DNA from 4 places in the Sedimentibacter sp. B4 genome. Region 3 is predicted to be linked to each of the others. Evidence: riboswitches for the same ligand, from Rfam matches in the RefSeq annotation. Region 3 holds a riboswitch; each other region holds the start of a gene.
What was found. Region 3 has a riboswitch for cyclic di-GMP ahead of BN358_RS22270 (stalk domain-containing protein). Riboswitches for the same ligand answer to the same signal wherever they lie in the genome.

Region 1 (8,897 bases), on a different contig from region 3:
TACATGTACGAACTTAAAAACATCAGATGCAATGCAATTTGTCCGGGAGCAGTGAAAACAGAAATTGCTTCAAGTGAATTCATGCAGAAAATCAATATGGAGGGAGCAAAACGTACAGGAATAGGCCTTGCTTTAAATCCGCGGGCAGGTGAACCTGAGGAAATTGCCAAGGTTGCAGTATTTTTGGCAAGTGATGATGCTTCATTTGTAAATGGCCAGTGCATAGCAGTGGACGGCGGCTGGACATCATATATGTAATAAAAAAAGTGATAATATATTCCTCAATAGTGTAGGGGAGGACCTCGTGTCCTCCCGCAGGCGGGCAGTAACCCGCACCTACGTTTGGAAATTTAAAATTATCAGTAAAAAAGGACAAATTTATTGTCCTTTTTGTATTTACACCTGGAACAAGCTGTCGATTTCTTCTTTTGAAAGTGAATTTATTAATATTTCACCTTTTTTAATTACGGAATCAGCCAGATCATTTTTATTTTGCTGAAGTTTTTCTATTTTTTCTTCTATGGTGTCCTTGGCTATGAGTTTAAAAACCTGGACCTTGTTATTCTGGCCTATGCGGTGTGTTCTGTCAGTAGCTTGATTTTGAGCGCTGATGTTCCACCATGGGTCGAAGTGAATAACAACATCGGCTCCTGTTAGGTTCAGTCCTGTACCGCCTGCCTTTAAGCTTATGAGGAATACAGGAGTTTTATCATGGTTGAACTTGTTTGCCATTTCAAGCCTATCCATGCTCTTTGTGGCTCCCGTAAGCATGTAGTAATCTATGAAATTTACCCTCAGGTGCTTCTCTATAATTGAAAGCATTGTTGTAAATTGCGAGAAAATTAAAATTTTGTGTCCGTTTTCCATGCTGTTTTTTATAATTTCCATGCATAGGTCAAGCTTTGTGCTGCCTCCTTTATAATTTTCATAATAAAGAGATGGGTCGCAGCATAGCTGCCTCAGCCTTGTTAGCATTGAAAGAATTTTAATCTGGCTTCTTTCAAAACCATTTTCTTCAATTTCATTTTTAAACTGCAAGTTAAGCTTAATGAGTTCAGCTTCATAAAGTTTGCGTTGAGTTGACTCCATGTGGGCATAAACCAATGTTTCAATTTTGTCCGGAAGCTCCTTTAACACATCTTTTTTGAGCCTTCGCAGAATGAAGGGCTGAATTTGCCTGTGGAGCCTGTTTAATACTTCCTGATCCATGTCCTTTACAATGGGAACCTCATATTTATCCTTAAATTTCTTGTAGCTCAATAAGAATCCGGGCATTATGAAATCAAATATTGACCATAAATCAGCCAGTGAATTTTCAATAGGTGTTCCAGTGAGAGCAAATCGAACATCGCTTTTTAAAAGCTTCACTGCTTTGGCATTTTGAGTGGTGGAATTTTTAATGTACTGTGCTTCATCCAATATGCAGTAATTAAATTCAACATCTGAATATGATTCAATGTCTCTTTTTATTAAATCATAAGATGTAAATATTAAATCGTAATTGCTGATGCTCTTAATGAGTTCAAGTCTTTGTTCAGCATTTCCTGCAATTATAAGAGTACTTATTTCAGGAGAAAATTTTTCTGTCTCGCTTTTCCAGTTGTACACCAGAGATGTGGGGCATATTACAATGGATGGTTTTTTTGCATGATCTTTTTCTGAAAGAAGAAGACTTATTACCTGCAGTGTTTTTCCCAGTCCCATATCATCAGCAAGAATTCCTCCAAGAGAATATCTGGACAATGATTTTAACCACTTGAAGCCTGTCAGCTGGTATTTTCTCATTATGGGCTTCAGATTGTCAGGAAGTTCAAAGTCAGCATCGTCTGATTCATTGATGCTGTGAATCATTTCCTTGAAGCTCTGTGTTTTTTCAGCGGTGACCCAAGAATTGTTTTTTAGGAGACTGTCCAGGTACAGCGAACGATACTTTGGAATTTCAATGTGCCCTGTTTCAAGCTCATGGTTTGTGATATTTAAATCCTCAACAAGTTTTTCTACGGTGCTGAAATACTCATTTTCTAGGTTAAGGAATGATCCGTCTTTGAAGCGAAAATATTTTTTCCTTTTCTTATAAGAAGAAAGTATGTCTTTTAGCTCTGAAGGATCAAATTCAAGCTTTTCTATGTCAAGCTCTATGAGATTGCTCACTAATTTTACACCCATGGACATGCTTTTCGGATACCTGATGTTGATTTTTTTAAAGTCATCGCTTATATTAACTTCACATAGTGCAGTCAGGTTATTTACTCCAAAAGTTATGAATTCATAAATTTTATCTTCATCAGTCATGGTGTATTTTGCTGTTGTTTTGTCAAATCCTGCATTTTCTATGGCTACAAGGATTTTTGTTTCTTCAAGCAAATTTCTTACAATGGTGTTGTCCTTGGGAGATTTTCTGAATGGATTAACATCAACATCTCCGTAATTGAAGACAACGCCTGCGTATATGAAACCCTGATTATTGCAGTCCAGATAAATGCTTGCAGTAAGGGGCATAATGTTCAGCTTTTCTGTTGATTCTATATCTGTTTTCACATTTGCATGTTTTGAAATCTGAGGCAGCACCGCCGAACAAAATTTTCCCATGCGGTCCTTGTCAAGAACTATTGTTTTTAAAGGCTGCATCATTATTTTGTTTACTGCCGGGAGAACTTCAGCCGCAAACTCTCTTGAGCATCTGTAGATTTTGTCTTCAACTATTACATATGTGAAGTCCTTGGAATTTGTTATAAAAGATATGTACAGGTTTGTTGTAAGATTGTACTGACCAGTCAAGGGATCTTCGGATATGTAAAAAACAGCCTCGGGGTCTTTGTTTACAAATGTTATTTCCTTGAACTCGTACTTGTAGCCGTGACATTCAACAGTGTTATTTTCGAACAAGTCAAAAAAACTAGTCAAATGAATAAGGAAATATTTTAAAGGCACGACCGCTTGTAGTATAGGCACTGTATGCACTTACAGTCTTGGCTACAACCTGTGTGTATGTATCTGCTTCATCCCTCAGGAACAGTGCCAGGGGAATAGACTCTTTTTCAAAACCGCTCAGTTCATGGTTGAACTCCAGGTTTTTCCCGTAAGAAACAAGTGTTGAATGTTTTATACAGCTTGCCAGTTCATAGGCATCTTTCACAACGTACTGTCTCTTATCTCCAATTGTGAATTCTATTCCTATTTCATCTTTGCCTGTTATGTTGATTATTGGCGTAAGACTTACCGTTCCTTCTTTTTGTTCAATTTTCACGCTTTCTTTTATTTTGTTCTCGTAAACTTTTATCAAATCTTCAAGAGGGTAGTTTCGAACCGGTGACTGATTTTGATTTTCCTTGAATACAACATTTCTTGAAGAAACTGTCTTCAAATCGTAGCTGTAGTAAATTTTCATCATGGCTGCTGCAATGTGTTTGCACGCACCGTGATTTTCCTTGAATGCAACACAATTACAGGCAAAATCAGCAATGTCTCCTTCGTTATCAATTGAAACAGAAGTTTCATAGGAAGAAGTTCCGGTGCCTCTTACCCTTGTGGAATACTTCAGGTAAAATCCCACTGTTTCCTGGTTGTATACTCTTTCGGAACTGAATTTTCCAACGTGGTTTTCCCTGTAGTAGGCTGCTCCTTTTTTGAATGATGATTCATTTGCAGAGCAGTTTTTTATATCATCTAGGTTGAAATTGATTTTTTCCATTTAATCTCCGGTTTTTTATTATTATTCTGCATTTTGTCCGTTTATTTATTATATCACACAGATTAAATAAGACAACGCAGAAAAAATATTTGTTCTTTCTTAACCATAAAAACTTTTTTGCGGGTCATATTTTTGGGTATATATAAGTATATCTTAATTAAACCGGATGCCCGGAATTAAACTATGCAAATATCAGAATTTTTCTGCGCGGTTTTTTGATGTAAATATGACATAAGACATTTTAAATAATAATTAGAGGAGGCAGTATGGGGAACATAACATATGTTTCATGGGAACTCATAGGAAACTTTATGGAAAGAGCTTTTGAAGCTGTAGGTGTGCCTGCAGATGAAGCAAAAATATGCGCCGATGTGCTGATGGAAAGCGACAGGAGAGGAATTGAAAGTCATGGCTGCAACCGCTTCAAGACAATATATATAGACAGAATAAAAGAAGGAATTCAAAGCCCTGTAACCTTATTTGAAGTTATAAAGGAAACTGCAACTACATCTGTTGTTGACGGTCATGATGGAATGGGAATGATAGTTGGATATAAATCAATGAACATGGCAATTGAAAAAGCAAAAAAGTACGGAATGGGAATGGTTGCTGCAAGAAATTCAACCCATTATGGCATAGCAGGGTATTATGCCATGATGGCAGCAAAACAAAACATGATAGGAATAACTGGAACCAATGCGCGGCCATCTATTGCTCCCACATTCGGAGTTGAAAACATGCTTGGAACAAATCCCATAACATTTGCCATGCCCACCGATGAGGATTTCCCTTTTGTTCTTGACTGTGCCACAAGCATTACACAAAGAGGAAAAATAGAATATTATGCCAGGAACGGTATGGAAACGCCAAAAGGTGCCGTAATAGACCAGGACGGTCTTCCCATGACAAACAGCATGCAGATTTTATCGGACCTCACAAGCGGGAAAGCAGCACTTGCTCCACTTGGCGGTATAGGAGAAGACACTGGAGGGCACAAGGGATACGGATATGCCACGGTTGTAGAAATACTTTCAGCTGCCCTGCAGGCAGGAAGTTTTTTAAGGATGTTGAATGGCACAAATGAAGACGGTGGGAAAATTCCATATCATCTTGGTCATTTTTTCATAGCCATAGACACGGAAGCATTCCTGGGAGCAGAGGAGTTTAAACATACGGCAGGTGAAATATTAAGAGAACTTCGCGGTTCAAAAAAAGCCAAAAACCAAGACAGAATATACACTGCAGGTGAAAAGGAATATTTAAGCTGGCTTGAAAGAAAAGGCAAGGGAGTGCCCCTGGGAATATCTGTGCAGAAAGACCTGGTTAAAGTAAGAGATGAACTCAATATCAATATAACATTTCCCTTTGAATGATAAAAAGTGTATGTGTTTCTTGTGAAGGATTTAGTTCTTGCAAAGCATACAGCTATTTTAAAAAATATCAAAAATTTTCCCAAAAAATCAATAATAATTGTTGCATTTTTGACAGTAATGAAGTATTATATTTCCATACGATAATAGCAAACTTGTCGAAAGGCAAGGACGCAAAGCCATGGGTCTAAAGTGAGTACTATGATTGCCAGGTTGCCGAAGAGAGATGGATAGACATATTCAGCTGTATGCTTGGGCATACAGCTTTTGTTTTTCTTAAAGGAAATCGTTTTTGATAAGGAGGAATGATTTATGTCAACAGTTGACACTTTAACCGGAAACGGTATGGATGACTTGAAGGAACTGCAGCAGAGATTGAACTATGAATCAATCAAACATCAATTCAGACCTAAACTGATCGGGGGCTTAAACGAAGATGATGTTTCTCAATATATTGAATACATTGAGGACAAGTTTCACAAGCTTGAGCAGGAAAACAAAAAATATATGGATTTGAATTATAATCTGAAAAAACAACTTGAAGTTCAAATTGAAGAAAATATGAGCCTACAGGAAAATATGGATGATTCAAAGCAAAGGATTAATATTTTCATAGCAGAAAATAAAAATAAAGATGCTTTGATCAAGACAATGAATGATAACTTCAGTTTGGAAAAAGAAGCATTACAAAACGAAATTCTTAAAATAAAAGAAGGACGTGAAGAGCTGGAAAACATGCTTTCAGAAGCAAGAATCACAATTTCGGAATCAGAGGAATACAAAGCTAGACTTGAAGAAAACAACAGTCAGTTGAAATCAAGAATGAACATTATTGAAAAAGAAAACGAAAAAATTGAAATCCTTATGGAAGACATAAGCATTTTGACAGATGAAAAAGCAAGTCTTGAAAAAATGCTGTCGGAAATGAGCATTAAAACAAATCAAGTTAATGAATATGAAGTAAGGCAGAAGGAACTTGAAAGTAAGCTTAATGACTTAGAACCTGAACTTATACAATCAAGAGAATATGCAGCAGAACTTGAAGAAAACAGCAATGTAATGGCTGCAAAGCTGACTGAACTGGAAAATAAAACAAAATCAATGGAAGATTCCAATGCACAAATAGATAAATTATGCCAGGAGCTTAAAAATCAGCTTGAAGCAGAAAAATCCAAAAACGAAAAACAGATGATGTATCTTGAAATGTCCAAACAGAAAATCACAAGTTTGGAAGCAACTGTAAAAGAAAGTATGACTGAGCTTGAAGAACAAAGAAAGATATCCGAGAGGGCAGAACAGGAGCTGCAGCTTGAAAAGGCAAAGGCTTCAAGCAGTAAAATAAACGGATTCAAAGAAGAACTTGAAAGTATCTATAAAAAGATAGAAGTTCTTGAAAATGAAGCAGCACAGCACGTGAAAAACATCAACGAACTGCAACAGCAGCTTTCTTTAGAGCAAATCCGTGCAAACAAGGCTGAAAACAATCTTACGGCCTATTCTAAATTGGTTTCTGATTTCAAGGACAAATTTGAAAAGGAACAAAACATGCTGGAAGCACAGTACAGGAACTTTCTGAACAACCGCAGTCAGCTTCATTCAGAAATAAGCGACTTGGTTGAAATCAATATAATTTAATAGTAAGTCGGATTGAATACAAGGGGAATCCCATATAACTGAAATTGTTTGACAATCGGGATAGAGTTAAATATCCGATAACTGTTATGAAATTGCCGCCAAATATGGCGGTTTTTTTATAATTAGGCATTTGGCGTTGAATCCGGATATCAATACGAGGGGAGAGTCTTGTGCTCTCCCGCAGATGCAAATAAATGATATCGAAATTTATGTATCAATAATCCTTGCTTTCCCATTCTGCAATGTATTTAGAGAGTTCATCTTCCATAATTGGCACGCGGTTGCCCTGAGCTCCGCAGTTGAGGCATTTGTCATTTTTAAAACCCTGTTTTGTGCATTTATCCACCACAGTCTGATCGCATCCGTAGTTGCCGCATTCAGTGCATCTGAATACAGGATTTTTGCACGGGTGTCCTGATTTAATTCCGTCGCAACTTGCCACATGAACTTTTTCTTCTTCAGTCATTTCAATATGACGTTTCTGGTTTAATTTGCCGCCTCTAAACCAAAACTTATTGTTAGGGGATACTTCTGGCATAAAAATCACTCCTCACGTATTTATTTAAATAAGATATACCCATAAAACTTTTACATAATCAAAATGAGTCATATTTTGTCAATTAATTTTAAATTCGCAAAATTTGACAAACATAATTTAATTAATTTTATTATATTTAAATTAACTAAAACAAGTGTACCCTTGACAACAGTCGTCCTTATGTTATAATCAGGACGTTAAAAAAATATCATATCAAGGAGTACATATGAAATTGAAAAAATTATTATCACTGCTTTTGGCAGTAATGCTGGTATTTTCTCTGGCAGGATGTCAAAAAAATGAAGCTGAACAACCGGCTCAAGAAGAACCAAAACAGGAACTTGTAAGCACAGTTGCTCAAGGCGAAGGCACAGGAAAATATGGTGTTTTTAAAGTGGATGTTACTTTGGAAAATTCCGAAATAAAGGATATAAAAGTTACAGAAAGCTCTGAATCAGGATTCACTGAACCTGTTATAGCTCAGCTTACTAAGGAAATGATCGACACTAACTCTGTTGATGTAGATGCTGTTACTGGAGCGACTTTAACAAGCTTTGCTTTTATTAACAGCGTTAAGGATGCAGTTGAAAAATCTGGCGCAGTATTGACTGCTAAAGAAGTTCAAACTGAAGAAGAAAAAGTTGAAGATATTACTACAGACATTGTAATTGTAGGTGCCGGCGGAGCTGGTCTTTCTGCTGCAATTGAAGCTACAAATGCTGGAGCAAAAGTAATTGTTGTAGAAAAGAATGCCTTCATGGGTGGAAACACTAACTATGCAACAGGCGGTATGAATGCTGCTGGAACAAAATATCAGGAAGCTAAAGGAATACAGGACAGTCCTGCACTTTACTATGCTGATACAATGAAGGGTGGAAAAGACCTGAATAATCCTGAACTTTTAAAAGTTTTGACTGAAAATTCAGCTGAAACACTTTACTGGCTTGAAAGCCTCGGAGCTGATCTGTCAGAAGTTGGAAGATCAGGCGGACAAAGCGTTGACAGAATTCATAAAGGACCTGGAGGAATGCCTGTTGGAACTCACTTGATGGATGTATTTGGAACTCAGGTAGAAACTCTTGGCATTGAAGTAAAATTAAACACAAAGGCTGTTGAAATATTGTCTGAAGGAAATGTTGTAAAAGGAATAAAAGTTGAAAACAAAGACGGAAATTCATACAACATAAATGCAAAAGCTGTAATTCTTGCATCAGGCGGTTTCGGAGCAAATCCTGAATTGGTTGTGAAATTCAAGCCAGAACTTGAAGGTTTCGGAACAACTAATGCACCGGGAGCAAAAGGAGATGCTTTGGCAATGGTTGAAAAACTTGATGTATCATTGACAGACATCGAGCAGATTCAAACTCACCCTACTGTAGTTCCTAGAATCAATGAAATGATTACAGAAGGTATAAGAGGAGACGGAGCTATACTTGTAAACCATGATGCTAAAAGATTCATAGACGAACTTAAAACAAGAGACGTTGTATCAAAAGCTATACTTGAGCAGGAAGGAAAAACAGCATTCCTTGTTCTTGACAAACAAGTTTATGAAAAAGCTTCAACATATGAAAAATACAAAAACCAGGGACTTTTGAAAGAAGCACAGACTCTTTCAGAACTTGCAGGAATCATGAAAGTTGACGCAACTGCATTGGAAGCA
Region 2 (8,897 bases), on a different contig from region 3:
TCGTGAATAAATTTCTTTTCTGGAAAGTACGTTGAATTTTTCAAACAACGTTACACTTTTTTCACTGCTGAAGTACGGAATTGATTCAGGAGTTGACTTGAGGTTCAATAATCCTCTTTTTTCTGCTTCTACAACCCATTCATCAGTGTAGTTGTTGCCGTTGAAAATTATTCTTTTATGATTTTTAATTGTATCTTTAAGCAATTTATTAAGTTCAGCAGTGAAATCATCTGCTTTTTCTAAAACGTCTGCAAATATTGAAAGTTCATGTGCCACTATGGTATTCAGCACCATGTTTGGACCTGCAATGGACAGCTTTGAGCCAACCATTCTGAATTCAAATTTGTTGCCTGTGAATGCAAAAGGTGATGTTCTGTTTCTGTCGGTGGTGTCTTTAGGGAACACAGGAATTGCATCAACGCCTACTGCCATTTCTCGTTTGAATTCTTTGTCGTATGCAGTTTCCCCTTCAACAGACTCAAGAACAGAAGTGAGTTCATCTCCAAGGAATATTGAAATTATAGCAGGAGGAGCTTCGTTGCCTCCAAGTCTGTGATCGTTGCCTGCAGTTGAAACCGAAACCTTCAATAAATCCTGATATTCATCAACAGCTTTTATGACTGCGCAAAGGAACAATAAAAATCTTGCATTATCGTAAGGAGATGTTCCCGGCTCCAGAAGGTTTACTCCGTCATTTGTTGAAAGAGACCAGTTGTTGTGCTTGCCGCTTCCGTTAATTCCTGCAAATGGTTTTTCATGCAGCAGACAGAACATTCCGTGTTTATCTGCAATTCTTTTTAATGTTTCCATTGTAAGCTGATTGTGGTCGCATGCAATGTTTGTATTTGTAAATATAGGGGCAAGTTCATGCTGAGCAGGTGCTACTTCGTTGTGCTCTGTTCTTGCAAGAATTCCAAGTTTCCAGAGTTCGTTGTTCAGTTCTTTCATAAAAGCCGATACTCTTGGCTTTATTGCTCCAAAGTAATGGTCTTCAAGCTCCTGTCCTTTTGGAGGCTTTGCTCCGAAAAGAGTTCTTCCTGTAAATACTATATCTTTTCTTTTTTTGTAAACTTCCTTATCAATTAGGAAATATTCCTGTTCAGGTCCTACAGTAGTAATAACTCTTGTAGTTGTTGTGTCACCGAAAAGCTTCAATACTCTCAGTGCCTGTTCGTTTAGAGCTTCCATTGAACGAAGAAGAGGTGTTTTCTTGTCAAGCACTTCTCCGCCGTATGAACAGAATGCTGTTGGAATGCATAAAACAGAATCTTTTATAAAAGCGTAGGAAGTCGGATCCCATGCTGTATATCCTCTTGCTTCAAATGTGGATCTCAGTCCTCCTGAAGGAAAGCTTGATGCATCAGGTTCTCCCTTTATCAGCTCTTTACCTGAAAATTCCATAATAACTTTTCCATCAGATGTTGCAGATATGAAGCTGTCATGTTTTTCAGCTGTAATTCCAGTCATTGGCTGAAACCAGTGAGTGAAATGAGTTGTTCCTTTTTCAATGGCCCAGTCTTTCATTGCATTTGCCACTACATTGGCAACATTGATGTCCAGACTTTTGCCTTCCATTATTGTCTTTTTATATGCCTTGTATGTGTCTTTAGGCAGTCTTTCTTTCATTACGTCATCGTTAAATACCATGCTTCCGAAAATCTCTGAAATATTGCTCATAATTACCTCCGTATACAAAAAAGGCGCGTAGGTTTAAAAACCTAAGCGCCTTTGCTTATTATAGATGAATGATACATTATGGGATAGGCCTATGTCAAGAACTTTTTTTATTTTTATTTTTCACTCATAAATTGTAGTTTAAATGCATAAATTTTAAAAAGAACTTGACAAACGGTATCTCATATAATAAAATTTTTTCAACAAGAACAAAGGCGTTCATTGCAGCATTATTGTACTGGTAGACAATTGCGCTGCAGTGCGCTTTTTTTATAGTTATAATTTCGGAGGTGTAACATGAAATATACCATTGATGAAGTTTTGCAGTTTATAAGCGACAATGACGTAAAATTTGTACGTCTGTCTTTTTGTGACATATTTGGAACCATAAAAAATATTTCCATTTTGTCCGAGGAACTTCCAAGAGCATTTAAAAACGGCATTTCTTTTGACGCATCTTCAATACGGGGATTTTTAAACATAGAGGAGTCTGACCTTTTTTTGTATCCGGACCCATCCACACTGGCAATTCTGCCATGGAGGCCTCAGCAGGGAAGAGTTGTAAGATTCTATTGTGACATAAAATATCCCGACAAGACACCTTTTGAAGGTGACGGCAGAGCCATACTTTTAAAAGCAGTAAACAAAGCCCACGAAATGGGATACAAAATTGAAATAGGTTCAGAATGTGAATTTTATCTTTTTGAAGAAGATGAAAAAGGAAATCCAACTAAAATTCCTCAGGACAATGCAGGATACTTTGACGTAGCCCCTCTGGACAAGGGAGAAAACGTAAGAAGAGACATAAGTCTCACGTTAGAGCAAATGGGAATTCTTCCTGAATGCTCCCACCACGAACAGGGTCCCGGACAAAATGAAATTGACTTTAAATACAGCGATGCCATGTCAGCTGCAGACAACCTGGTCACATTTAAATCCGTCGTAAAAACCATTGCTCATTTAAACGGTCTTTATGCTTCTTTTATGCCTAAACCTTTGAAAGATTGCAGCGGAAGCGGACTTCATATCAATATATCTATTTTGAAAAACAATGAGAATATTTTCGACAACATAAAAAGAAGCAGTTCCAAAGAAGCTGAAAGTTTTATTGCAGGAATTTTAAACAGAATTAAAGAAATAACTGTTTTTTTAAATCCTATTACAAATTCCTACAACCGTTTTGGAAGCCATTCGGCTCCAAAATATGTAACATGGTCTTACCAGAACCGTTCTCAGCTTGTGCGAATACCTGCAGCGGAAGGAATATACTCTAGAATGGAACTTCGTTCTTCAGATCCAAGCTGCAATCCATACTATGCATTTGCACTGCTCATTTATGCCGGGCTTGAAGGAATAGAAAACAATATTGAACTGAAGAAGCCTTCAAATATAAATTTATACCAGGCATGTGAAGATGTTTTGAAAAATTACGACACAATCCCAGACACACTTGAAGAAGCTGTGAGAATTGCAGAAAAAAGTGAATTTGTGGCTAATTGTCTACCTTCAAAAACATTGAAAAAATACTTGTCCTTCAAGACTGATGAATGCATTTTGTGTGAAAAGTCTGGAAACAAGGAAGAATTTGAGCACAACACATACTTTTACACAATATAATATTTTTCCTATCAATGACAGGGGGTGGTGATTTCATGAACAGTGTGCTTGTTGTGTCAAGCTCCGACAAAGGAATAGAGCTTTTGTCGCAACTTTTGAACACTAATACTGTTTGCTCAACCGCAACGGCATCAAGCAGCGGTGAAGCAAGAAGAATGCTAAATAATTTTGAATATGACCTTGTAGTAATCAACGCTCCTTTAAAAGATGAATTTGGAGATAATCTTGCAGTTACTGTAACTGAAATCAGCGCTTCGGGAGTCATAATAGTTGTAAAAAGCGAAATTGCCGATGACATATCAGCTAAGGTTGAAGACAGCGGCGTATTGGTGGTTTCAAAACCAATAATTAAACAGGTTTTCTTTCAATCTCTCAAGCTTGCTCTGGCTTCAAAAAAAAGAATACTGGGTCTAAAAAACGAAAATATACATCTTCAGCAAAAAATTGAAGAAATAAGGCTTGTAACAAGAGCAAAATGCGTGCTCATACAATATCTCAACATGACTGAAAACCAAGCCCACCGCTACATAGAAAAGCAGGCAATGGACATGAGGACAACAAGAGATCAAATAGCACAGAATATACTGAAGACATACGAAACGTAAATACAATTAAGAATTAAGAGTTAAGAATTAAGAATCAAAAGAAAGACAATGTGCTAAGCTCACATTGTCTTATTTTATATTAAAATAAATATTTATATGGAATAGCAATAAAAATACATATATTCCAAATAATGTTTGATAATTTATTAATAATATGATATTATTATAGTAAATAAATTTAACTTCAACCGATAATGGCAAAGCTGACGAAAGTTAGCGACGCAAAGCTACAGGGCCTTTAAAATGGCAGCCAGCTACCGAAAGGGGTTTTTTTATTTCCTTCAAGGAGTAGGTTGAAGAATAATGGAGGTAAAGGGAAATGTACAAAAGATTAAAAAGGGTAGTATCAGTAACAATGATTATGATCAGCTTGTTAACGTTATTTGGACCTTCAGTATTTGCAGACGAAGTGACTGCAAGTGACATAATAATGAAAAGGGTTGATAAAACCAACGATTATGTCTTTAAGGCTGTGAAAGTCGCCGTAAAACAGGCGGAAATTGAAGTTCTCAAAGAAAACAAGAGCGAAGATTTGGATTTAATTGTTGATAAAATCATTGAAAAACTCCTTGAAAAGACAGAGTCAAAAGTTGATAAGTTAATTACAGATGCTGCCGCAGAAGGAATAGAAGTCACCAAGACATATGTTGAAGTAGTGATATATGACAGAATAATCCTGGTAGACCCGTGCTACGCACATTAATTTAAAAGTTAAGGAGGGAGCAATCTCTCCTTTTATTTTATTGACATACTCTCAGAGATGTTTTTTTAATTTAATATTTTATTATAATTTGAGATTTCTATTAACAAATAATATGCTATAATTATTTCTTAAGGAGTGAATTAATGGACGGATTATTTATTTATAAAGACAAGAAATATATTGATCAGGTTAGAGGGACTTCAATACTTAGCCTTCTCGCAAGAAATGATGACATGGAGATCATGTTATATGAATTCACGGCTGAGAGGCCAAACAGCATCACTCCGGGAAATACTGCTAATCTCATGGAGTTTTATTACATATTGGAAGGATCAATATTAATTGAAGACGGCAATAAGACAGTCAAAATGCAAAAAGGCGATTACTTTTACGTGCATGATATAAAAGAAACCGTGCCTTTCAGAACACTTACGGATACAAAAATATTGTATATAACGTCACAGCCTGTTTACAATTTATTATATACGTATACGGATGAATTAAGAAACTTGCTGGATAAATCTGAACAAAAGGATGTATATACTTATAATCACAGCAACAGGGTACAGGATTATTCAGTAAAAATTGCCAGCAAATTGGGGCTTTCAGGTGAAATCAATTATACCATTGCTCTGGCCTCACTTTTTCATGATGTGGGTAAATACTTCATTCCCGATGAAATATTAAATAAAGCCTCAAAACTAAGCGATGAGGAATTTAATTATATTAAAAAACACAGCACATACAGCTCTGAATTATTGCATGGAAAATTTATTGAGGACATATCCAAAATTGTTGAAGCACACCATGAAAGATTAGATGGATCAGGTTATCCTAAGGGGCTTAAGGGTGATGAAATCCGAATAGAAGCAAAAATAATAGCCGTAGCCGATTCCTATGATGCCATGACATCAGACAGAGCATATAGAAATGCCATGTCTCCGGAAGAGGCCATGAGTGAATTAAAGATTTGCATTGGAACATTTTATGATAAAGAAATAGTGCTTGCTTTAGAAAAGATTTTAATTGAAGAAAAAGTTCTAAACAATTGATTATATGTTAAATAGGAATTTGGGCAAGCCCAAATTCCTTTCCTTTAACTCTTAATTCTTAACTCTTAATTATTAATTCTTTCACTATTTCCGTGGCTTTAGCTGCATCTGCCTTGCCCTTTGTTTCCTTCATAATAAATCCTATTATAGAACCTATGGCCTTTTCCTTGCCGCTTTTGTATTCTTCTGCAGCCTTTTGATTGTTCCTTACTGCCTTTTCACATATAGCCCTTAAATCGCTTTCGTCAATTCCTTCCATATCGCTTTCAGAAACAAAGCTCATGACACCTTTTCCCGTATCAAGCATTTGCTCAAGCGCATTTCTTGCCATGTTTGAACTCAGCTTCTTGTTTTCAGTCAACAGCACAAGCTCGTTTAATTGTTCAGAAGAAACTTTGATTGAAAACTCTTCCTTTTCCATATCTGTGGACAGACGTCTGAATATCTGACCCAGAATGTAATTTGAAACAAGTTTCTTGTTTGTTACATTTTTGCATGAGTTTTCAAAATACTCTGCTATTTTTTTGTATTTTATCAAAAGTTCTGCATCATCCATGGGAAGAGCAAATTCTTCTGTAAAACGCTTTAATTTTTCTCCTGGAAGTTCCGGCAGAGAATTTTTAATGTTTTTTATTTCATCATCTGAAATTGAAATTGTAACAAGATCAGGATCCCTGAAATACCTGTAGTCATCGGCATCTTCCTTACCGCGCATGCTTTCTGTGATATTTTGTTCTGCATTGTATCTTCTGGTTTCCTGCTCCACACATCCGCCGTTTTCAAGGATGTCTACCTGTCTGTTAAATTCGTATTCCATTGCCTTAGCAATGAAGTTTAAGGAGTTCATGTTCTTGATTTCTGCTCTTGTTCCAAACTTTTCTTCTCCATTTTTCCTGATAGAAATGTTCACATCGCATCTTAAGGAACCTTCCTGCATCTTAACGTCAGAAACTCCTATATATTTCATAATGAGTCTTAGTTTTTCAATGTATTCAACTGCTTCATCTATGCTTCTTATGTCGGGCTCCGAAACTATTTCAATAAGAGGAACTCCTCCCCTGTTGTAGTCGATGTATGTGTCTCCTCTTTCATGTATTAACTTTCCTGCATCTTCTTCAATATGAATTCTTGTAATGTTTATGTTCTTGCCTGAAGACAATGTGATAAATCCATTTTCACACAGTGGTTTGTCGTACTGTGAAATCTGGTACGCCTTTGGAAGGTCAGGATACACGTAGTTTTTTCGGTCCATTTTTGAAATGTTTCTGATTTTGCAGTTTGTGGCAAGGCCTGCCTTCACTGCATATTCAACAACTGCCTTGTTTAATTTAGGAAGTGTCCCCGGAAGACCTATGCACACAGGACAGCAGTGTGTGTTAGGATCTCCGCCAAATTCTGTTGTGCACTGGCAGAATATTTTTGTCTTTGTTGAAAGCTCCACATGAGTTTCAAGTCCTGCTACCATTTCCCAGCTCATAGTCTCACCCCTGTTTCTAATTCTTTGAATATGTGGTTTTTAACTGCCTGCTCATATTGATATGCAGCATTTAGTATCTTTGCATCATCGAAGCTGTTTCCAATTATCTGCATCCCTATTGGAAGCCCTTTGTCATCAAAACCGCATGGTACAGATACTGCAGGAAGCCCTGCAATATTTACAGGAACAGTCAGTATGTCTGTCATGTATGTTTCAATAGGGTCCTTTTGAGTAAAGTTAAGTTCAAAAGCAGTCATGGGAACCGTTGGCGAAATAATGACGTCGCATTTTTTGAATGCATCCTTGAATGCATTCACCAGTGCCCCTCGAAGCTGTTGAGCCTTCTTGTAGTAAGCATCGTAGTATCCGGCGCTTAAGACGTATGTTCCAAGCATGATTCTTCTTTTGACTTCTTTGCCGAACCCTTCGCTTCTTGTCTTGCATATCATGTCATTTATGTCGTTATAGCTTGGAGTCCTGTAACCATAGCGTATGCCGTCATACCTTCCAAGGTTTGAGGAAGCTTCAGCACAGGCAAGTATATAGTAAACAGGAAGAGCATGTTTTAACTGAGGAATACTTATTGAAACTACTTCTGCCCCAAGAGATTCATATACTTTCACTGCACTTTCTACTGACTTTCTCACGTCATCTCTTATTCCTTCGAAATATTCTTTTGCTATTCCTATTTTCATTCCCTTGATGCTGTTTTTTAATGTATGTGTTGTTTTTATTTTGCTACCCTGTGAAGTTGCATCATTTTTATCGTAAAGGGATATGGCATCATAAACAATGGCAGCATCTTCAACTGTAGAAGTTATGGGTCCTATCTGATCGAGGCTTGAAGCATAGGCAATGAGACCGTATCTTGAAACAGTTCCATATGTAGGCTTAAGTCCAACAAGGCCGCAGAAACTTGCCGGCTGCCTTACTGAACCACCTGTATCTGAACCAAGACCGTACACTGCAATGTTTCCACCAACAGCTGCTGCTGCTCCTCCCGAACTTCCTCCTGCCACATGATTTTTGCTGTAAGGATTAAGAGCTCCTCCAAAGCAGGAAGTTTCGCAGGATGAACCCATGGCAAACTCATCCATGTTTGCTTTTCCAAGAAGGACAGCATTTTGATTTTTCAAAATATCCCACACTGTTGCATCGTATATGGGCACATATCCCTTTAGTATGTTTGAACAGCATGTTGTTTCAATATTTTTAGTGGATATGTTGTCTTTCAGAGTCATTGGTATTCCTTCAAGAGGAAGAAGAATTTCTCCCCTTGAAATTTTCTCATCAACATCTTTTGCTGTCTTCATGGCTGTTTCAGACGTAATGTTTACATACGCATTTAGTTTTTTGTTTTCTGCTTCAATTGACTTTATATATTTTTCCGTAAGCTCTGCGCATGATATTTCTTTATCTCTAAGGAGTTTTCCTATATAAGTTATTTTGCTCATCATATCCTCCCAGATCTTTTTTTCACCAGAAAGCAGCCTTGTTCTCCGCCGTCCCTGTTTTTAAGAATCAGTTCTCTGTCAAATGATTCCTGTACTACATCTTCATGAAATGCATTTGTTATGTTGTTTATATCATCAAAATCCTCAAAACCGTCTTGAACGGCTGAACTTATTGTATCTGCAAATCCGATTATTTCTGCCATGTCGTGAGTCAATGCTTCTATTTCATCATCTTCCACCGACAATTTAGCAAGTTTTGCAATTTTAATTATATCATCCCTGGTAACCATACTTCCTCCTACCTGATTTTAATAT
Region 3 (8,897 bases):
AGTTTTCTACACTTCTTGTTGTGGAATCAGTTCCAAGAAGTCCAACTACAGTTGTAATTCCTCCCTCAATGAGCTTGGACAATGTAATTTCCGGAACTCTGGTTTTAAAACTTCCTTCTCCTCCGCCGCCGGTTATATGAACATGACAGTCAATAAACCCAGGCACCAGTTTTTTGCCCGTTCCGTCTATTACACATATTTTTTTGCTGAAGATGCTTATTTCATCATCAATCAACACAATTTTTCCCTTTGCTGTAAGAACATCTTTTGTCCCGATGTATTCAGGTGAATATACATCAACATTTTTTATTAATATCATTGTAAACTCCGTTATTTGTTTTTCTTTGCTGGATCAATATATGCTATTCCAAAACCTGTAAAAGCAAGTATTATTGCAAAAATTATACCTGTATAGTTCAACACTGCCCAAGGAAGATATTCTAATGTCTGAACACCAAGGGTTGCAGTCATATAAGCTCCTGCTGCTGACCACGGAATCAGAGGAACCAATACAGTACCTGAATCCTCCAACGTCCTGGAAAGATTTTTAGGCTGCAGGTTGTATTTTGGATAAACTGAATTGAACAATTGTCCAGGAAGCAATATAGACAAGTATGAATTTCCTGTTACAAAAGCAACTGTAAAGCATGATGCTATTGTTGATACTATTATTCCGGAAGTAGACTTCACTTTTTTCATAATTGATTCAAGAACTACATCAAGCATTCCTGTGGCGCTCATAATTCCTGCAAAACCCATCGCACAGAAAACCAAAATTGTTGTTCCTGCCATTGATTCTGCTCCTCCTCTGTTCAGAAGCGTCAGAATATCCTTTGATATTTCTCCTTCATAGCCTGTCATTGTAACGTTGAATCCTTTGATTAAAGCAAGAAATCCGTTTTTAAGAGTAAATCCCTGAGATACAATACCTATGACAACTGCTGTCAATGCACTTCCAAGCATTGTAGGTATTGTAGGCCATTTGAGCAATGAACCGACTATTATAAGCGCTACCGGGATTAACAAGAATATATTCCAATGGAACATCTGATCCAATGTTCCCTGAAGTGCAGCTACAGTTTCAGCAGGGCTGCCTGTTCCTGATGCACCAAGGCCGGCTACAAAATAAACCCCAAGCGCAACAGCTGTTGCAGGGAGTGTTGTATAAAGCATGTGTCTTATATGATCGTATAAATTTGCACCTGCAGCCAAAGGTGCAAGGTTTGTTGTATCTGACAGAGGTGAAAGCTTATCACCAAAATATGAACCGGCAACTACAGCACCTGCTGTAGCTGGAAGAGAGACTCCCAATCCTCCGGCAATACCCATTATTGCAACTCCTATTGTTCCCGCAGAACCCCATGAAGTTCCGGTTATTGTTGAAAACACTGCTGTTATAAGGAATGCTGTTACAAGAAGAAATTTAGGATTTATTATTTCAACTCCGTAATAAATAATCATAGGTATTACTCCGGAAAACATCCATGCTCCTATAAGAGCTCCAACGCTCCACAATATTAATATTGCAGGCATTGACATTGAAATTTTTTCTATGATTCCCTTTTGCATTTCATCCCAGGAATAACCAAGCTTGATTGCAATAAAACCCGCAACAAATGCCACAAGAATAAGTATAGGCTCTGCTTTCATCTTCATAATACCAACTCCTACAACAAGTGCCACCATCATGAACACTATGGGTGTCACAGCTTGTGCGAATGTAGGTTTTTTCTTAACTTTGTTTTTAATATTTTCCATTTTACACTCCTTGTTTAATTTTATATTTCCATTAGTAACAAGCAATTATTGTGCCAAATTACAAAATTAAATCAGGTGTTTTATTTTTGTTTAATAATCAAGACTTCTTAGGTGTTAACAAAAAACTTGATTTACACACTGCAGCACATCAATGTTTCATTCAGGTTTTTATAAACCATAAGCCGGTTAATTTTAACCGAGTTATTTGTAAATTTCTGCTAGAGTTTTTTCACCAAGCTCTGTTATTTTAGACCCTTTGCTGCCATCATCATTAATAAGCCCCATATTTTTTAAATCAGAAATAATTCTTCTGATTTTTCCTTCTTTTATATCCATGTCTTCCTCAATAGCAATTTCAGCAATTCTAGCCCTTCCAACCGGCATATTTTTATTCTCTGAAAATTTCCTCAACACCCAATCTTCAAATTCATCCAAAAAAATACGTCTTTCTCCGGACACATCATGCATGTAGCTGTGAAGATGGTTCAATGATATCTTTTCTCCCTCATAAATCAACATAAGATACTCTATAAGATTAATGAGTTCCCTCACGTTGCCCGGCCATTGGTACTTATTTAAAAATTCAATTGTTTCCTGTGCAAAAAATTCATTGAGGGACTTTATTTTCTTGTCATCAAGGTTAATATTAATAAAATATTTCAGAAGAAACTCCACATCTTCCTTTCGCTTGCGAAGAGGTATTGTTTCCAAAGGCAGTATGTTTAGCCTGTAAAACAAATCAAGTCTGAATTTATTTTCTTTTATAAGAGCAAGAAGATTCTTGTTTGTTGCAGAAATTATTCTTACATCAACTGACAGTTCATCTGCAGAACCAATTTTTCGAATTCTTTTTTCCTCAAGAACTCTTAAAAGCTTTGCTTGTACATCGACCGGAACATCCCCAATTTCATCTATGAATATTGTGCCTCCGTCAGCAATTTCAAAAATTCCCATTTTACCGCCTTTGACAGCTCCAGTGAACGTACCTTCCTCATATCCGAACAATTCAGCCTCAACCAGGTTTGAAGTTAAAGTTGCAATATTAATAGGAACAAAAGATTTGCTGCTTCTGTAAGAATTCATATGTATGGCCTGCGCCAGTATTTCCTTTCCAGTTCCATTTTCCCCTGTAATGAGAACCGTGCCGTCGCTTTTGGAAAATTTTTTAGCTCTGTTTATCATATTAACTACATTATTATTAATTGTAAGATAATCATCAAAATTGTGAAGATTTCTTTTGACATAAGAACTTGCAGTAAAACTTGTTTTTATATCTGTTTCATTTGAGCTTTTATTTATCTTGACAGAAATTACAAAGCCATATCTTTTAGAAAAATTCACCTGACGAACATTAATGGACACTTCCTTGTTTTCAATCTTAGTCTGGAATGTGCTGTTATCCTTCAGTTCATTTATTGGGGTTCTTATAATGTCCTGAAAGTTTTTCTCCAATATGCACTTTTTCTTAAGACCGAGTATATACTCAAATTTAGAGTTAATACTCATGATTATGCCATTACTGTTAACAAATGCCACACCATAGTCAAGTGTGTTTACAATCATTTGGAGCATTTGCATAGATTCATTGCTTGTTTTTCTGCTCTCATCAATCTCTCTTGAAATTTCAACTATATCTCTTATGTAGTCTGTAACCAGGCTGTCTTTTAAGAATTTGTCCACATCAAGAATTCTGGTTATTTCATGAATAGTCTCTACATCTAGAATTCTTGACCCTATGTCAATAAGCTTATCAGGCTTGTAAGGAGCTAGCTGACCTTCTCCCGGAGTTATTGCTGTTTGCAGTTGAGGAAAAGATGAACACCCTGGATAGTAAGCATTGTATCTTACATGGTCTAATCCAAGTTCATAAAGCTGTTCAATTGCTTCTTTTGTTGATTCATAGCTGTCGTTTATGAACAAAACATCCTCATCATATTCAATGCTTATGATTTCTTTGATATTTTTGTGATCAATAACCCTTTTGGCAACTAAGGTGGGCACACTGCTGTCTATATATCTTGAAGCTCTTATTAAAAAATGTGCACTTGTAAATAAAATTAAATCAGCATCTGCCTTCTTGGATTTCATCTCAGAAATCAACATGTTTTCTACCCTTACATATTTTCCCAAAAGCTGGTTAAGCTGATTAAGTATTCTAAGACCGGTATTTCTTCCTTCGCTTACAACCAATATCTTCTTAATTTTTATCACACCTTTGCATTTTTTTGTAATTATATCACGACCATATTTAAAGAACAACCGAAATTGCCGCAGCACGTTCATATTAAAATAGGCTGGTATTTTAATCCTCTTCATGTTAATATGTTTATATAGAATTGTTTTATATTATATAGCAGGGAGAATATTTATGAAGACAAAAGAAGTGAAATCAGTATTTATACTGCTCTTGACAGCAGCAATATGGGGATTTGCATTTGTTGCACAAAGAGTGGGAATGCAGCACGTCGGCGCCTTTACATTCAATGGTGTGAGATTTGCCTTAGGAAGCATATCTTTGCTGCCTGTAATATATTTTTTCAACAGGAAAAACAAAGAACAACAAAAGGAAGAAGCAGACTTAAAAACAACGGTGAAATCAGGGTTAATAGCAGGAAGTGTATTGTTCATTGCAGCTTCCTTGCAGCAAATAGGACTCATTTACACCACAGCCGGCAAGGCCGGATTCATAACAAGCCTTTACATAGTCCTTGTACCAATAATAGGAATATTGTTCAAGCAAAAAACTCACATGAAGACATGGATTGGTGCTTTAACTGCAGCTATAGGACTTTATTTTTTAAGCATCAATGAAAGCTTTACAATTGAGTTTGGAGATTTTTTAGAAATTATAGGAGCCGTATTCTGGGCATGCCACATACTTCTGATTGACAGATTTGTTAAAAATGTCGATGCCATAAAACTTTCAAGCATTCAATTCGCCACATGTGCAGTATTAAGCATGATTACTGCATTTATAACAGAAGATGTCAATGCTGCAGGAATTTCAAGTGCTCTTGTGCCAATTCTTTACGGCGGCATTATGTCAGCAGGAGTAGCGTACACTTTGCAGGCAGTGGGACAAAAATATGCAAAACCGTCACATGCAGCTATTGCTCTTAGCATGGAGTCAGTGTTTGCAGCCATAGGAGGAATAGTACTTCTTGCTGAAAGGATGTCTCCAAGAGGTTACTTAGGATGTGCCTTGATGCTTTTAGGAATGCTTATTGCACAGTCTGAAAATTTTGGCAAAGAAAATCCCGGAGAAGCCAGTTAAACTGAACTAATGAATCCAAAAGGCACAGCTTATTTAGTAGTGCCTTTTTTATTCTGTCAGTAAAATTTACAAAGCAAAGGACTGTTGCATTATGCAGCAGCCCTTAAGAGGAGGAGTATTAATCAATATTGATTGTTTGAGTTTCCTGGTCCCATACAACTGAAAGTTCTAATTGTTCAGCAATGAATCTTAGAGGAACCATTGTTCTGTTGTTCATTATTTCAGCCGGAACGTCTATTTCAACTGTTTCTTCATTTACTGTAACTGTTCCTTCAGCCAGAGAAAATACAATTACTTTTCCGTCTTTTGTTATGGTGACAATTTTTTCTACGTCATCATACTCTACTTTTGCTCCCAAGGCTTCTGATACAGCTCTCACAGGAATCAATGTTCTTCCTTCTTTAATTACAGGAGGTGTGTCAAATTTAGCATTACCTTTTTTGAACAAAACATTTTCTACAGAAATGACATCAACATTCTCAATGCTGTCAAATCTTAAAGAAACTTCTTTTAAGGCCTCAAGCTCTTCTTGAGTATATTTGTTTCTCACTATTTCCTGCATTTCTTGTATTTTTACCTTCATTTGAACTTTATATTCGTTCATTTCTAATTTTTTTGCTTCAAGCTGCAACTTAATTTCTGCAATTGCTGCTTCGTCCCCAAGTGCTTCGGCTGCTTCAAGGCTTGTATCAAGTGCTTCGAGTTCATCTTCGATTCCGTCTTTTAGTGCCTCAATTTCGTCCTTTTCAGCTTCAACAGCCGCTTTTGCCTCTTTCCATACTTTGCTGTTTCCCTTGCCCTTACCGTTTCCTTCTTCAACTACTTCTTCTTCATCTTCGATGTCTTCATCAGTTTCAACATCTGCGTCTTGATCAACCTCAGAACTTACCTGAGTTTCATCTGTTGTGTTGTTTGTTTCACCATCAAGATCTTCCCCAAAAGCTACAGTTGGAAAAACTAATGTCATTAGAAGTGCCAAAATCAATGCAATTTTGTTAATGCTTTTCATTTAATCTAGATCTCCTTTTTCCCACAGGGTAATTTTTGGACAAAAAAAGCTCTGAATGGGTCGCCAAACAGAGCCAATACTTTTATATGTATTAACAATTTTGGTAACCCGGCTGCCTTGGTATGTACCTTAAGGCCCGTGGCTTTGCGTCCCCGGCTTTCACCGGGTTTGCCTTTATCAGTTCGCTAATTTATTCCATGGTAAAATTATATTCCTATATATAAATTTTGTCAATCAAAATAATTCTTTCCTGTAAAATCAATTGCACATGGAATAAATATCTGATAAAATTTCCTTAATGAAATATCAATACTACTGCACAGCAGATTACCTGGAGATAATATGAAAATAGTAATTTTAGATGGATATACTTTAAACCCCGGAGACTTGTCATGGGATAAACTAAAAAATCTTGGCGATGTTGAAATTTATGACAGAACTCCTGCTGAGCTCACTGTTGAAAGAATCAAAGATGCAGACATAGTTCTTACAAACAAATCACCTATTTCAAAAAAAGATATGGAACAATGCAAAAATCTTAAATTCATAAGTGTTCTTGCAACTGGTTACAACATAGTTGAAACAGCTTACGCAAAGGAAAGAAACATTGTGGTTTCAAACATTCCCACATACGGTACTGCTTCTGTTGGACAGTTTACCATTGCACTTCTTTTAGAAATCTGCCACCACATAGGGGAACATTCAAGGTCCGTAAAAAACGGAGACTGGGCAGAATGCAAGGACTGGACATACTGGAACTATCCTCTCATCGAGCTTGAGGGAAAGACAATGGGAATAATAGGCTATGGAAAAATTGGGCAGAAAACCGGACAAATCGCCCAGGCTATGGGAATGAAAGTTCTTGCAAATGCTAGTCATCCTAACCCAGCTCTTGAAAGCGATACATGCAGGTATGTTGATATTGATGAGCTCATGGAAAATTCAGACGTCGTTGTACTACACTGCCCTTTGACGCCTTCAACAAGTGGAATAATAAACAAAAATAATATTGCCAAAATGAAGGATGGTGTCATTATAATAAACGATTCAAGAGGACCGCTTATTGTGGAAGAAGATTTAAGAGATGCACTTAACAGCGGAAAGGTTGCCTACGCAGCATGTGATGTTGTTTCAACAGAACCCATAAGAACTGACAATCCGCTTCTATCTGCTAAAAACATAATTATAACACCACATATTGCATGGGCTCCAATTGAAGCAAGAAAAAGACTTATGGATTATACTATAGAAAATATTCAAAAGTTCATTGAAGGAAATCCCGTCAATGTTGTAAACAAATGATTGTAGGGGATGATAGGGGCGGACCTCGTGTCCGCCCGAAAGAGATTATTTATATCCGTTTTTCTTGTCTATTGCTTCATCCCTTATTTCTTCTTTCATATTTTTGAGAGATTGTTCTCTTCTCATATTTTTATCAGCCAAATCCTGTCTTTCTTTTTCGTTGTCAACTTTTTTCATAAGATCTTTTGTTTCTCTGTAGTTGACTATTGTGTTGTCTATCATGTTTTGAATTCTGTCAACATTGTCTCTTCTGTCATCTGGTTTTGGGTTATTCATATTTTTCTCCTTTTCATAATAGTCCCTGAATTATTATTTCTTAGTTCATTGTAATTATTCCGGCGAAATTTTACAGAATTCCTATTTAAGCACAATAAAAGCCGGAAATTCCAGCTCAAATTATTGATTAACCCTGATGTTATCATCAACCTAAGCTGGAAATCAGACTCATTAAATGTTACAGTGTATCATATTCAAGCGGTATGAAATTACCGCTTTCACGGAGTCTTTTTAGTCTTTTAACCAGCTCTTCCTTGTCCTTGTTGAGTATTCCTGCCTGGTTAACATGGTTTGAAACGTGGTTTGCTCTGAATATGCAGTCCTCAAGCTCCATGTTTTCAAGCATTATTATGTTTTCATCAAGCACTTCAAGAGGTGTCAACAGATGAAAATTTCCCTGTCTTATGTCATCGGCCAATTCGGATTCTTCTTCCACAACAAGGCGGAGAAGTGAAAAATAATGCGGATTTATTGCAGATATAACTTTTGCCGATTCAACGGCATGTTCATGCATCAGCTCTTTTCCTCCAAGACCTGAAATAATCATGCATGATAGCTTAAATCCTGCTTTTATTGCCTTTTGTCCGGCTAAAGTCATCTCCGTTTGATTTACTCCTTTTTCCATAAGAGACAATACATTGTCTGATCCGCTTTCAACGCCCATGTACAAGAGTTCAAGACCGGCTTCATGGATGGCTATTAGTTCTTCTTCAGTTTTTCTCAATAAATCTAATGGTCCAGAATAAGAGCTAATTCTTTTAACGTTTGGAAATTCCTTCTTTATGTAATCTAACATTTCAAGAATCTTTTCAGTTTTAAGGCACAGAACATTACCATCTGCCAGGAAAATCCTTTCAGCGTCACCATAATATGCCTTAAGCTCTTGTACATGTTCCTTTATTTCTTCTTTTGACTTCAGCCTGAATTGCTTGCATTTGTACATGTAACAAAATCTGCACTTGTTGTGGGAGCAGCCTTCTGTTACTTGTATGATAAGGCTCCTTGCTTCGCTTGGAGGCCTGTATAACGGCATTGAATACATAATTTCTCCTTTAAAAATAATTTTACATAATTATATACCTGGACCGAGCTGTTTTACAATTAAAAAATTGTTCCTAAACTTAAGGAACAATTTTTTAAGAAATAACTTATGACATGCTTTGGTTATTAGGAACAAATGTTGCACAGTCTGTTTCTTTTGTACTATGAGCATTGCGGCTTTGAACTTCAATTTTCTGAGCGTTGCAGTGATCTCCCTGTGAGTAATAATAACATGTG
Region 4 (6,785 bases), on a different contig from region 3:
ACGTTAAAAATGCGCTTGGTGTTGTTCTGGATGAACTTTCAAACAAGGTACCATTATACAAAGCAATGGAAAACTCAGAATACTTTCCTACATATATAATAAGCATGAGTCAAATAGGAAGTGTAACTGGCAGGCTAGAAGATGTAATGACTTCATTGTCTGAATATTATGACAGAGAAGATTTCATAAAGGCCAAAATCAGGAACTCTGTATTTTATCCGTCCATGCTTTTTGTTATGATGTCTTTTGTGATAATATTGCTTGTAACTAAGATCTTCCCTATTTTTGAAGGAATGATTAAGGAGCTTGGAGGAGAGCTGCCAGGAGAGTCATCAGCTTTAATATCATTTTCTACAGGTATAATGGCAGGCAAATTCACAATGGCTGCGACAATTGCAGTGCTTATGCTCATTGCAGCAATATTTGTTCTTACAAAGACAAAAGGGGGCAAAAAGTCCTTCAATAAATTTTTAAGTTCTTTTGGTCCTACAAAGTCAATAATGAAGAAAGTCACTGCGTACAGATTTGCTTCCAGCATGTCTCTTCTTCTATCAAGCGGTATGAATATAGATTCATCAATGGATATTCTCCTTGATGTAACCGAAGAGCCTGAACTTAAAAACAAAATTGAAGAATGCAAAACTTCCATGAATTCGGGAGAAAATTTTCTTGATTCATTGTCAGGGCTTTCTATGTTTTCAAGCATGCACATACAGATGCTCAACATGGGTCAGCGCACCGGCGAAATGGACATTGTGATGAAAAAGCTGACAAATATTTATGAAAACGAGGCAGATCAGGCAATAAGCAATTCAGTTGCACTGATTGAACCGGTGCTTGTTGGAATTTTGTGCGTTGTTATAGGTTTTATCCTCATATCTGTAATGCTCCCTTTGATGAACATAATGTCATCAATAGGATAGCAGAAAGGAATGATACTGTGAGAAAATTAAAGCTTAAAATATTATCTGTTGCCATTGTATTCATTTTTGCAGCTTTCTTATACATGTCTGTAGACAACGCTCAAAAAGGCAGTGATAATGAAATGTATGAAATACTCACCGATGCCATTGCAAGAAGCGCAGTACAATGCTACGCCATTGAAGGCTTCTATCCTCCCGACATTGAATATCTGGAGGAAAATTACGGGTTGGTTGTGAACCACGACAAATACGTAATAAGTTACAATGTATTTGCTTCAAACATCATGCCTGAAATTGAAGTTTTCAACAAATAATCATCGTGAAAGGATTGTTATGAACTCAAAAAACTTTTCAAAACAGTTTTCTTTTCAATTTGTATTTATTATGCTACTTTTTCTCATCATTGTAATATTATCAGTGATGATTATTGTTTTAGGCAAAAACATATATGCAAACATCAACGAGGACAGAGACAGCAATTATGAAATACGGGTTTCACTTTCTTACATAGCTAATAAAATTCGTCAGTCAGACAAACAAGGAACTGTTGAAATAAGAAATTATGAAAACAATAACGCTGTTGTAATAAACGAAACTTATGATGATGAAAATTATGAAACATGGATTTATTTTTATGACAATGCAATTTATGAGATGTTCGCAGACGAAAACGCTACATTTCTGCCCGAAGAAGGCATGAAGATTGTTGATTGTGACAGTCTTGAAATTACTAAAATAAAGGATAATCTGTATAAGTTCGCTGTAAGCAGCAGCGCTGACAGTTCAGAACTGGTTTTGAACTTATACTCAAACAATTAGGTGGTGATCAATTGAAAAATAAATTGTCCATCAATCTCGAAGTTTCTCTTGTGGAAATCATTTTGTCAGTCTTGATTTTTGCCATAGCTGGAGTCATAATGCTTAACTGTTTTGCCTATGCAAAATACACGCAGGAAAAAACTAACGACAAGGTTGCTGCTTCATGGCTTGTTCAGTCGGATGCTGAAATGATTAGATCTGCCGATACTTTAGACCAGGCAGTCTTATTCCTGGCAAAAAACTATGAAAAAAAAGCTAAAGATGGAAGTTCAGATATTTACACCAATTATTACGACAAGGCTTGGAATCCTTGTAGCGAAGAAGAACAGGAATACATATTGAATACTGTTATCTCACTTGATGAAAAGGAATATGGTGAATTTATGGATATAAAAATAACCGCAGAGAAATCAAAGCCCTACCCCTTTGTAGACAAGGGCAAATTGACAAGTCCCGTTTATTCTATTGAAACCGGCAAGTTTTTTCAAACCCATGAATCAGGGAGGCAGTGATGGAAACCCACAGCAAAAGATTATCCAATGTTTCCGTCGGAATGGGCGGAACTTTAATCATCACCATATTTGTAGTTTTAAGCCTCACAATTTTTGCCACCCTTTCATTTACAACTGCTCATTCTGATTTAAAACTTGCAGTTAAAACCGAGAAAATATCATCAGATTATTATAAAACAAGCAGCAAAGCAGAAAGAATTCTTTCAGATATTTACAGTGCAATGATGGAAGCAAAAGAAAACATAAGTGCAGATTCTGCAGCAGACAAAGACAAACTATACTTTGACGCACTTTCAAAAAAACTTTCTGAATTTGAAGATGTTGATTATGTTTATGAAGAAGGAAAATTCACTGTTTATTATGAATCTTCAGGAGAAATGAACCAAAAGATAAGCGTTGGTCTAGAAGTTTTTTATGACAAAAAAAACAATGATCCTTATTACAAAATCACATCATGGAATCTTGCAAACATAGAGCTGCCTGTTTATGAAGAAGAAAATTATGATTTATGGGAAGGAATCGAAATTAAATGAAAACCATTGATATATTTCAATTAGCTATAGAAAAAAAAGCATCCGATATTTTCATCATTGCCGGAAGGCCATTGTCTTTTAAAATAATGGGTGACATTGTGTCTTATGACGACATTCAGCTTTCGGCCGATGACACTTATGGAATAATATATGACATATTTAAGGTTGCTAATCAGGAAAGTCTTGATGAGCTGTCAACAGAAGGAGATGTAGACTTTTCTTTTTCTCTTCCGAAGCTTGGACGCTTCAGAGTTAGTGCGTACAAGCAAAGAAATTCATTTGCTGCAGTCATAAGGGTTGTGCTGTTTGAGCTGCCGGATCCTGTCAAGCTTGGAATTCCTGATGTTGTTATGAATCTTCACTCCAAGACAAAAGGTCTTATTTTAATAACAGGCCCTGCTGGAAGCGGAAAATCTACAACTCTTGCTTGCCTCATAGACAAAATAAACACTGAACGCAACTGCCACATCATGACATTTGAAGATCCTATAGAATATATTCACAAACACAAAAGATCAATTGTGAGCCAGAGAGAAATATCAACAGATTCCAAAAGCTATATTTCTTCACTTCGCTCTTCGTTGAGGCAGGCTCCGGATGTAATGCTCATTGGAGAAATGAGAGATTTAGAAACCATAGAAATAGCCCTGACAGCTGCCGAAACAGGGCACCTGGTTCTATCCACACTTCACACTACGGGAGCTGCAAACACCATTGACAGAATAATAGATGTATTTCCTTCAAATCAGCAGCAGCAAGTGAGAATTCAGCTTTCAATGCAGCTTCAGGCAGTTATATCACAGCACTTGATTCCGTCTCCTGTACGTGGAAGAGCTGCTGCCTTTGAAGTTATGCTTGCAACAAATGCAGTATCAAACCTCATAAGAGAATCAAAGGTCCACCAGCTTAACAGCGTCATTTATTCCTCGGAAGGAAAGGGAATGAAATCCATGGACACAAGCATTTATGAGTTATACAAAAATGGAATAATCTCAAAGGAAAATGCTGTGCTTCATTCCATAGACCCTGACCTTATGCTGAAGCTTCTCAACAAGCAATAATTAAAGGTAAAATAAAACCCCTTTCGGGGTTTTATTAATTTAAAATTTCTTTTTTAATAATAAGGGCGGACACAATATCCGCCCTTACAATTTGGAGAAAAAAAGTTTGTCATTATTCTGACCCTAAATGGGGTTTTTTAATATTCAAATTGTTTTGTATAATACTTGCTGTCTATGAGTTTATTTGTATATTCCATCACTCTCGGGCTGTTGGATTGTTTTGCTGATGAAGCTATTGTGCTGTCCATGAGCTTCCATTGTTCACCGTCAAAATACATTTCATTCAATACTATCCATCCGGTTTCTTCAGTGTAAACTTCATTCCATGCATGGAATGCGCTTAAGTTTGAAGAATATCCTGTAACCAGTTTTGCCGGTATTCCTTCAGAGCGAAGCATCGACGCCATAAGTGAAGCATAATCAAAGCATATTCCCTTGTTGCTTGTTAGTATATCATCTACATTTGGAAGATATCCGCTTTTAACTGTCTTAGCCTTTTCATTGTCATATGCTATGTTTGAAATAACATAATCATAAATTGCATCCAGCTTTTCAAAATCTGTTGTTGAGTCCTTTGTAAGCTCAGCAGCCTTCTTTGCAGCTGCTGATTCTCTTGTGAAGTTCACAAGCTGGTTTGGCATAAGAAATGGCAAATTCTTGTCCTTGAGTTTTACTTCAATTGAAACGGTCTGTTTTGCAGCATACTTCGTTCCGCTTATATTTTCAAAAACCTTCACACTGTATGTACCATCTCCCATTTGAAGAGGATAGGTGTCGTAGTTTCCTTCTCCGTTTAAGTCGTATGTGTACTTTCCTTTGCCCTTTTCTATTATTACCTTCAGCTTTTTATTCGTAGGATTTAAATATTTAACTTTAATATAACCTTCTTGAGCAGCTGAAGCATCTATTTCTGATTTTGTGCTTTTATAAATGCCGTCTGCACCGAAGCAAAAAGCTGAAGAAGTCAACAACAGCATTATTAACAGGATAAATAAGGTTCTTTTTGTGCATTTCATATTTTTTAACTTTTTCATATGCTTGTCCCCCGCAAATAAAAAAAATTCGCAATGATGCGAAGCAATAGACTAAGTAAATGTACCTGAGTACAGCAACTGGCTGTCATACCATTTTCATGGGTTAGACCCTATAGCTTTGCGCCATTTTCTTTAGAAAATTTTGCCTATTTAATTAAGCTCATCATATCACTTGGGATAATAATTGTCAACAAAATATTTCCAATTTTGACATATCAGTTCTTACAATTTTCAATCAATATATGTATTTCTTAATTTCTGTATTTTTGAGAATGAAAAATTCTTAGTTTTAATAGTTTCTCCTTAATAAATCATTATTTCAGGCAATAAAAAAAACTCGTTTCAAACGAGGTTTCTTTATTGCGGTGAACCGCATAATTGGTGCGGATGAGAGGGTTCGAACCCCCACGCCGTGAGGCGCTAGATCCTAAGTCTAGTGCGTCTGCCAGTTCCGCCACATCCGCGCAACCAGTTGTTTGCTCAACAACAAAATTGATTATACTACTGTGAGCATGCTTTGTCAAGCATTATTTTACAAGATTTATTTTTGAATTTTACAAGTTTTTCAAAACTGTCTATTACTTCGATGTTATTGTTAAAAATTGAGGTTTGTCCTATGCATGAGCACACGCTTGTGGTATATGCTACAGGCTTGTTGAATGCATTTGCGAACTTCACTGTATGGGATGTTCCTCCCTTAAGTCCTCCCTCTATTACTATGATTCCTTCAGACAATGCAGCAATGACTCTGTTTCTGTCTATGAATGCATTTTTTTCTGCTTTTGCATTTGGAGGAAGTTCTGACACAATGGTTCCGCCATTCATCAATATCATGTTGTACATGGATTTGTTGTTTTTCAAAATATATAAATGACCTGCAGGAATAACGGCTATAGTCCTGCCCTTTGCTGCAAGGCAGCCGTTGTGTGCCGCTTCATCACATCCTGAAGCAAATCCGCTTACAACGCAGCATTTTTCTTCTGCAAGTTTTTCAGCAAATATGGAGCTTATTTCATACCCTTCCTGAGAAGGAGTCCTTGTTCCTACTATTGCTATATTGTAGTCATGATTGAGCAATTCAACATTTCCGTCCACATAAAGAATTAATGGTTTATCTTCAATCAGTTGAAGTTTTCTGGGATATTCCTTGTCATAAATGCTAATGATTTTTATATTTGCTTTTTTGCAGCATTCAAATATAGCAGAAGCATCACTTTCCACTTTTTCCAAATCAATATTGATTTTTTTTATTCCCATGTCTTTTATGAATTTTTCAACTTCAGAAAAGTTTGTCAAATTAACTTTCTTTGCTTCCATGAATTTCAGGATTTTGCTTATAGTCTTTCTGCCTAAACCATTAACGAGCTGCAGCCTTACTATATCTTCGTTGCTTATCATCTTTGATCCCCTTGTGATTAGTTTAAATCGGAAGTTTGTTTCTTCTCCCAGTAAGTTACCATTATATACGTTTCTACATTTTAACACAATATTCAACAAAAAAAAACTCTTCTTTATGGAAGAAGAGTTAAGAAAATTTAATTATTTATCCAATTGTTACTAAAGGCTCTCCCGTGCTCACTGTTGAAGACTTGGAAGTATGGATTTTATTAACAACTCCATCCTTTGGAGACACAATTTCATTTTCCATTTTCATTGCTTCAAGTATCAGAATAAGTTCTCCTGCCTTTACAGCCTGACCTTCTGTAACCTTTATATCAAGAATTGTACCAGGCATAGGAGCTGTCAAAAGCTCTCCTGAAACAGGTGATTCAGGTGTCTTGGGAGCTGGTGCCGGCTTTGGTTCCGGCGATTTTGGAGCCGGTACAGATGCTGCTGGTGCGGCTGTTGCCTGTACTGCTTGTGATTGTTGTACGGGAGCATATGTGAAACCACCATGTCCTGC

Region 1: it holds a riboswitch for cyclic di-GMP, as region 3 does, so the genes downstream of both, BN358_RS19810 (hypothetical protein) here and BN358_RS22270 (stalk domain-containing protein) in region 3, are expected to answer to the same signal.
Region 2: it holds a riboswitch for cyclic di-GMP, as region 3 does, so the genes downstream of both, BN358_RS02395 (hypothetical protein) here and BN358_RS22270 (stalk domain-containing protein) in region 3, are expected to answer to the same signal.
Region 4: it holds a riboswitch for cyclic di-GMP, as region 3 does, so the genes downstream of both, BN358_RS16665 (transglutaminase family protein) here and BN358_RS22270 (stalk domain-containing protein) in region 3, are expected to answer to the same signal.

Annotation. Positions count from the first base shown of each region.
Region 1 is NZ_CANG01000959.1:265-9,161, reverse strand. Features, by position in the region: gene BN358_RS19830 (glucose 1-dehydrogenase) at 1-258, shown strand, start outside; gene BN358_RS19825 (DEAD/DEAH box helicase) at 397-2,886, opposite strand; gene BN358_RS19820 (SWIM zinc finger domain-containing protein) at 2,897-3,691, opposite strand; gene BN358_RS19815 (Ldh family oxidoreductase) at 3,958-5,064, shown strand; cyclic di-GMP riboswitch class I at 5,200-5,282, shown strand; gene BN358_RS19810 (hypothetical protein) at 5,374-6,696, shown strand; gene BN358_RS19805 (hypothetical protein) at 6,911-7,234, opposite strand; partial or broken gene BN358_RS19800 (flavocytochrome c) at 7,461-8,897, shown strand, end outside.
Region 2 is NZ_CANG01000011.1:12,050-20,946, reverse strand. Features, by position in the region: gene BN358_RS02410 (glutamine synthetase III) at 1-1,677, opposite strand, end outside; gene BN358_RS02405 (glutamine synthetase family protein) at 1,972-3,291, shown strand; gene BN358_RS02400 (ANTAR domain-containing response regulator) at 3,327-3,896, shown strand; cyclic di-GMP riboswitch class I at 4,083-4,158, shown strand; gene BN358_RS02395 (hypothetical protein) at 4,216-4,599, shown strand; gene BN358_RS02390 (HD domain-containing phosphohydrolase) at 4,743-5,651, shown strand; gene gatB (Asp-tRNA(Asn)/Glu-tRNA(Gln) amidotransferase subunit GatB) at 5,710-7,128, opposite strand; gene gatA (Asp-tRNA(Asn)/Glu-tRNA(Gln) amidotransferase subunit GatA) at 7,125-8,585, opposite strand; gene BN358_RS02375 (aspartyl/glutamyl-tRNA amidotransferase subunit C) at 8,582-8,872, opposite strand; gene aspS (aspartate--tRNA ligase) at 8,881-8,897, opposite strand, start outside.
Region 3 is NZ_CANG01000036.1:23,695-32,591, forward strand. Features, by position in the region: gene iadA (beta-aspartyl-peptidase) at 1-319, opposite strand, end outside; gene nhaC (Na+/H+ antiporter NhaC) at 331-1,758, opposite strand; gene BN358_RS06650 (sigma-54-dependent Fis family transcriptional regulator) at 1,960-3,969, opposite strand; gene BN358_RS06655 (DMT family transporter) at 4,127-5,032, shown strand; gene BN358_RS22270 (stalk domain-containing protein) at 5,151-6,041, opposite strand; cyclic di-GMP riboswitch class I at 6,141-6,224, opposite strand; gene BN358_RS06665 (D-2-hydroxyacid dehydrogenase) at 6,384-7,343, shown strand; gene tlp (small acid-soluble spore protein Tlp) at 7,389-7,619, opposite strand; gene BN358_RS06675 (radical SAM protein) at 7,798-8,661, opposite strand; gene BN358_RS06680 (DUF1540 domain-containing protein) at 8,768-8,897, opposite strand, start outside.
Region 4 is NZ_CANG01000935.1:1-6,785, reverse strand. Features, by position in the region: gene BN358_RS16695 (type II secretion system F family protein) at 1-923, shown strand, start outside; gene BN358_RS16690 (hypothetical protein) at 941-1,237, shown strand; gene BN358_RS16685 (DUF4860 domain-containing protein) at 1,257-1,742, shown strand; gene BN358_RS16680 (hypothetical protein) at 1,754-2,254, shown strand; gene BN358_RS16675 (hypothetical protein) at 2,254-2,787, shown strand; gene BN358_RS16670 (type IV pilus twitching motility protein PilT) at 2,784-3,848, shown strand; gene BN358_RS16665 (transglutaminase family protein) at 3,986-4,882, opposite strand; cyclic di-GMP riboswitch class I at 4,953-5,039, opposite strand; tRNA gene BN358_RS16660 (tRNA-Leu) at 5,262-5,346, opposite strand; gene BN358_RS16655 (DNA-processing protein DprA) at 5,384-6,280, opposite strand; partial or broken gene BN358_RS16650 (biotin/lipoyl-containing protein) at 6,426-6,785, opposite strand.